DNA from 2 places in the Novosphingobium sp. Sphag1I genome. Region 1 is predicted to be linked to the other one. Evidence: riboswitches for the same ligand, from Rfam matches in the RefSeq annotation. Region 1 holds a riboswitch; the other holds the start of a gene.

Region 1 (3,268 bases):
CGCACAGACCCCTTGCCGGGTGCCATGCCCCCACCGTCGGCAAAGGCTCAAAAGGCTCCACCCGCCGATCCGTCAGACCCGCCGCCCCGGCCAGCAAGGTCAAAGCCCCATAAGCCCCATCCGCCCCGCCCGCATCACACATCGCCGCCAGATCGTGCAATATGGCGGGGGGCAAGGTCGAAGCCTGCGCCAACCGATCATCGGGCCGCCCATCTCCGGGCAGAACAGCCAAGGCAATCCCTTGATTGCGCGCCAGCAATTCGACCTGTTGCAAGCCATAGGGCCAATAGGCCGCGCCCCCGATCAACCGGATCAGAATCGCCTTGGCCCCGGCCAGCGTCCGCTGGATATAGGTGTCGACCGACAAGGGATGCTGTAAAGAAGCGATATTGGCGAGGCGAAGTGTCGGGAAATCCGCGTCCTGCGCCCGCGCCTTGTGCCACCCGCCCGCAAACGCGCCCAGATCGCTGTCCGAAAACGACAGGACCACCAGATCCGCGGGCGATTGCCCCAGATCCTGCGGGATGGCGATTTCCTCCATCCCGTGCGTTTCGCGGAAAATGACATGCATCGGGTGATCAGTCCGCCAGAGCGGCGAGGATCGCAGTCGGCTTTACATGGTCACGCTCGGCAATCGCGACCAGAGTGGTCTGACGTGGCTCACCCATGCGCCACGGGCGGTCATATTGATGGCGCACGCGACCGCCTACGGCCTGAATCAGCATGCGCATGGGCTTGCCCTGAACCGCCGCATAGCCTTTGACGCGCAGGATTTGTTGCTCGCGGGCCAGAGCCTCGATCCGGGCGACGAGATCAGCGGGATCGGCAATCTCACCAAAGCTAACCACCGTGCTGTCGAAATCATCGTGTTCGTGGTCATCTTCGCCATCATGGTGCGATGGGCGCGCGGCAATGTCATCTTCCGCCGCAGCGCCAAGGCCGAGGATGATGCGCGGATCGACCGAGCCTTCGGCCAATTCGATGATGGGAACAGGTTTGGCCGAAAGATCAGCAATGATCGCACGGGCCTTGGCCACGGCGTCTGGTCCGGCAAGATCAATCTTGGTCAACAGCACCATGTCGGCGCAGGCCAGCTGATCCTCGAACACTTCGGCCAGCGGCACTTCATGATCAAGCCCCGGATCGGCAAGGCGCTGCGCCTCCAGCGCGTTCAGGTCGGGGGCAAAACGCCCCTGCGCCACGGCTTCGGCATCGGCCAGAGCCAGCACGCCATCGACCGTGATCCGGCTGCGAATGGCGGGCCAGTCAAAAGCCTTGAGCAGGGGTTTGGGCAAAGCCAGGCCCGATGTTTCGATCAGGATATGGTCCGGGCGCGGATCAAGCGCCAGCAGTTTTTCCACCGTCGGGATAAAGTCATCCGCCACCGTGCAGCAGATGCAGCCATTGGCCAGTTCGACGATATTTTCCGCCGGGCAATCGGGAATGGCGCAGGATTGCAATATGTCGCCATCCACCCCCAGCGTGCCAAATTCATTGACCACCACGGCCAGCCTGCGCCCGCCCGCGTTGCGGATCAGATGGCTGATCAACGTGGTCTTTCCCGCGCCCAGAAAGCCGGTGATGATGGTAACGGGCACTTTGGCCAGATCGGCCGCCAATGCGTTCATGGTCATAACTTCCCCGCGCGCCGAAACGAGACCCAATTCAGGCCTCGGAGCGAGAACAGGCGGGGGCTTGCCGGAAAATCCGGTCGGCGCGCGACGGCGGGCCGACGCGCAAAGCGCCCGACACCACGCAACCCGTGCAGCCCCAGCCGCACAGTTTCGTCGCTCAGACGGAAGTTGACCGTGCCGTGACCATCCCCTGGACCAAGGCAAGAGCGACCAGAGCGCCGGCAGGTCTCCTGGCTCGCGGGTCACAGCTTGATGCACGCCTTCCCAGATCTGCATAGCAAGACCCAGTGGCCGCCCCGCGTGGGGCATGTGCATCGCGCTATCCGCTTACAGTTGCAGGGACAGCCGCGGATTTGGGCCGTTTCCGGCCCGCACCGCATTCCCGATTAAGCCCTTTCAGGCACCGGCGCGATCATGTGAGGGGCAAGCCCTCGATTGAGGATCTAGCCCATAAGAACGCCCGGCGCAATCACGGCGCGGGCGAAATCTCGATTTCATCCAACCGCTTCCAGCGATAGATCGCGAAACTTATGATCCAACAGGCGGCAAACAGGCCGATGATCGAAAAGCCCAGATTGTTGAAATTGCGCCCCAATCTCGCCACCATACCCCATGGCCATCCGGTCAGGCTCAGCTTATCGCCGATCAGGGCCAGCGTCTCGATCCCGCCAATCACGATCGCCACAAGGGCCGACATCATCGTAATGGTGATGTTGTAGTAAAGCTTGCGAACCGGCTTTACAAAGGCCCATTCATAGGCCCCCACCATCATCACACCGTCCAGCGTATCGACCAGCGCCATCCCGGCCGCAAACAGCGCGGGCAGGACCAGCAACCGGCCCAGAAACATACCACTGGCCGCCTGATTGGCCGAAATGCCAAGGATGGCGACCTCGGTCGCGGTATCAAACCCCAGCCCGAACAGAAAACCCAGCGGCGCCATATGCCATGGCCTCGAAATCAAACGAAACATTGGCCCGAACAGGCGCGAGAGTATCCCGCGCGACACCGGCAACATATCCAGATCATCGGCATCGACAACGCCCCCGGCGCGAACATGGCGAAACTTGGCCCAGACAGAGCGCAGGATGGCCAAGTTCATCCCCGCAATGGTGAACAGGAACAGGGCCGAAACCGCCGTCGCGATCATGCCGCCCAAATCCTTGAACGCGCTGAACCGCGACAGCGCACTGGCGGTCAGGGCAACGCTGATCGAGGCAACGGCGATGATCCCGGAATGGCCCAGCGCGAACCAGAAGCCTGCGGAAATCGGGCGCTGGCCTTCCTGCATCAATTTGCGGGTGACATTGTCGATGGCGGCGATGTGATCGGCATCGACCGCATGGCGCAGCCCCAAACCCCATGCCAAAAGGGCCGTGCCCAACATCAAAGGCTGCGCACCGAACAGGGCAAAGGCCCAGACCCAAGCCATAATATTGGCCGCCACCAAACCGGCCATCATCGCGCCGATACGCCAGCGCAAAGGCGCTGACAAAAATCTCTTTCTCACAAGCAGGAACCCCCGGCCTTGAACGACACAGCCGGACCTTTCGCAAAGCGCCGCGCGCCCTGCGTCCATTCCGACCAACACACGTCGCTCAGACGGAGTTCACCGTGCCGCGGCCATCCCCTGG
Region 2 (3,268 bases), on a different contig from region 1:
GCGAATGTCACCGCCCACGGCCAGACCGGCCAGAGGCGTTTTCCAATCCGCCGACCATGTGACCATGTGGCGCGGACGACGGGCCAGATCCTTGCCATAGGCCGTGCTGCCTGCGGTCTGGTTCGTGCTCTTCACGAAAGTATAGGCCGCGCGCAATTGCAACGCATCGACCGGGCGCAGGCCCGTTTCGAACTCCAGCCCTTCGGCGCGGGTGCGGCCAAGGTTGGCATAGGTCGAGGTCGAAAGATCATAGTCGATCTGATTGTTGATATTGCGGTGGAACCACGTGACGGCGCCATACAGCTTGCCATTGCGGTCGCCCTTTTCCAGCCCGATGTCATAGGATTTGCTGGTTTCGGCCTTGAGCGTCGTGTTGCCCGAATAGGGATCGAACAACTGATACAGGGTCGGGGCGCGGAACCCTTCGCCATAGGAAGCGCGCAGGCGCACGTCCGAGATCAAATTGTACGTCCCGTTCGCGCCAAAACTGGTGTGAGTGCCAAAGGTCGAATGGCTGTCCACGCGCAGGCCGCCCGACAGGCTCAGCCCAAACGCACGCCAGCCCAGCAGGCCATAGCCGCTGGCGATATTGGCATCATTCACCGCGCCCGGCGTGAAATAATACGAACGCGCGTGGTTCCACATCGCCTCGCCGCCCAGATCGGCGGAAAAGAAATAGGGCAGATCGACATGCGCCGCGCCATCGATGCGCGTGCTGCGGCCCAGATAGGAACTGTATTCGCTGCTCTGAACCGTGGGGTCGATATAACCGCGACGCAGCGAGGACTGGCTGATGCCCAGACGCGCCGTATACTTGTCCGCCGCATATTCCAGACCGACGCGGCCCGACACCTGCTCGCTCGACTGCTTTTCGCCGCGGTTCACATAACCCAGCGTCCAGTCATAGGAATCGATCCCCACCTTGCCATCGGCATATCGCGCCGTGGCGACAAGGTTCAGCCCCTGCGCCAGACGCAGGCGGGCGCGGGTCGACAGGCGGGTCTGGCGGAAACCGTTGGAAAGCGTGTCGGTGACGCGGGTGGGAATGCCGTCAGTGCTGAAATAGCCGCCATTGACGGTGATTGCATAGGCGTCCTTGGCAATGCCCAGCGTGGCCCCCGCGTCAAACGTGTTGTTCGTGCCGCCATCAAGGCTGAGTTCCACGCCGTTCAATTCGCGGCTGGTGATGGCGATGACGCCGCCGATGGCGTTGCTGCCCCACACCACGCTGTTCGATCCGCGCAGCAATTCGATGCGACCGATGCCGCCAGAGGTCAGGCTGGCAAAATCATAGCCGCCCGAAGGGGCCGCCGTATCTTCAACCTTGACGCCGTCAATCATCACCAGCGTCTGTTCGGAATTGGCGCCGCGCACGAACAGGCTGGTCGTCGCCCCCATGCCGCCCGCACGCGCAATCGACACGCCCGGCAGGCGCGAGAAAATGCGGGTCAGGTCCGGCCCCTGAATGGATTGAATTTCGGACAGGTCGACGACGCTGACCGACTGGCCCGTTTCATTGACCGGCTGGCTCTGGCCGGTGGCAAGAACGGTGATCGCATCACCATCATCGGCGGCCAGCGCAGGCGTGGACAAGGCAAGCGCCACCAACGACGATGCCACGGCGAAATTACGGATATTCATAGCTCTTCCCCTCACGAAGGCAGATGCCGTTCGTGGCGGGAGAGGCCGTCCCACGCACCCCTTGCGCATGGAAAACAGACGGCATCGCGCTGCATCCGGTCCTCCCCGCCCGGCGCTGAACGACAACCAACGGCAGGTCTCCTGGCTATCCGGGGTCAACGCGCATCTGCCGCCTTCCCAGGCCATTTGGCCCAGTGGCATGTGACAGTACGCTCGCCCGGAAACAGTTGCGGGGGCAGCTTTGCCTCACTTGCCGCGCGGGCGCGACAGGCATGCAAATTCCCTTTTCAGCCGATCTTGCGAAAGGCACCGTTGGCGTTGGCCGCCGCCCTAGCCCCGCATGGCCATATACGCAAGGGCCGACAAAAGTGGGCCTACTGATGGAAAAGGAAGTTAATATTAACCCTGAACGGCGGCTCGAAATTAAGGCGTTAAGGATTAGTGGGCCCAACAGTGCCGCAATGAGACGGCAGGAAATCGGCTGATGCAAGCCGGGCCAATGTATGTTTTGCCATGCTGACCCGCCCCTGCAACAGGCCGAGATGTCAGGATGAACAAGTTTCGTGTCGCTCTTGCGCCCAATGCCAGCCAGTCCATGCCCGCATATGATATGCGGACGTCCGATGATGCTGCGCGCCTGCGCCGGGGCGGCGGGATGAAGATCAACGCCTTGCGCAATGCCGAAATGCGCCGCGCCGCGATGCATCGGGTTCTGGCCGTGGTCTGCGCACTGTTGGCTATGCTGGCGGTTCAGGCCTATCGCGGACAAGGCACCGGCGCGATGGCCTTGGCCGCAACCACCACACATGAAGAAGCAGACCCTGTCGATGGACAGGCCAGCCTTGCCCCCATGCCCTTTGAACAACCAGGCGACAGTTGGCCGGGTGCTGCCTATTACTATGTCAGCCGCGAAGCCGAGCCACAGGCCCCGACGACCGGCTGGCGATCGGCGCTGGCGACGATTGCGCCGGGACTGCATTGGGATGGCGACAATGCGGCGCAGGGCGAGGATGAAGCGCCCCTGCCCGGTTCCGGCCCTGCGGCGCGGGCGCTGTCGGGTCTGGCCAATGCGGTGGATCGGGAACGCGCGCTGTCATGCCTGACGGCGGCGATCTATTACGAAGCCGCCAGCGAACCCGATGACGGACAGCGCGCCGTGGCGCAGGTCGTGCTGAACCGCATGGCCCACCCCGCCTATCCCAAATCGGTGTGCGGCGTGGTGTTTCAGGGTTCCGAGCGCGCCACCGGGTGTCAGTTCACCTTTACCTGTGACGGCGCATTGATGCGCAAACCCAGCCGCTATTTCTGGAGCCGTGCCGAAACCGTCGCACGGGCGGCCCTTGGCGGCTATGTCTATGCCCCGGTTGGCCTTGCCACGCATTACCACACTTTTGCCGTCCACCCCTATTGGGCCGACAGTCTGAACTTTATCGGCCAGATCGGCGCGCACCGTTTTTACCGGATGCATGGTCCGGCAGGCGATTCCGGCGCATTCCGTTTTGTTCACGCGATGAGCGAACCCTTGCCCGTGCCGCATCAGCGCGTCGCCATTGCAAATCGCGAATTGGTCGATGATCCCATCGCCATCGAGCGGGCCTATGCCGCCAAAATGGGTCAGACTTTGAAC

Evidence for each region. Region 1 has a riboswitch for cobalamin ahead of cobW (cobalamin biosynthesis protein CobW). Riboswitches for the same ligand answer to the same signal wherever they lie in the genome.
Region 2: it holds a riboswitch for cobalamin, as region 1 does, so the genes downstream of both, ACZ9HU_RS05435 (TonB-dependent receptor plug domain-containing protein) here and cobW (cobalamin biosynthesis protein CobW) in region 1, are expected to answer to the same signal.

Annotation. Positions count from the first base shown of each region.
Region 1 covers NZ_JBWBQS010000002.1:206,327-209,594, forward strand. Annotated here, with positions in the region: gene cobN (cobaltochelatase subunit CobN) at 1-571, opposite strand, end outside; gene cobW (cobalamin biosynthesis protein CobW) at 579-1,634, opposite strand; cobalamin riboswitch at 1,838-2,057, opposite strand; gene ACZ9HU_RS03035 (HoxN/HupN/NixA family nickel/cobalt transporter) at 2,104-3,096, opposite strand.
Region 2 covers NZ_JBWBQS010000004.1:61,317-64,584, reverse strand. Annotated here, with positions in the region: gene ACZ9HU_RS05435 (TonB-dependent receptor plug domain-containing protein) at 1-1,641, opposite strand, end outside; cobalamin riboswitch at 1,756-1,970, opposite strand; gene ACZ9HU_RS05430 (cell wall hydrolase) at 2,192-3,268, shown strand, end outside.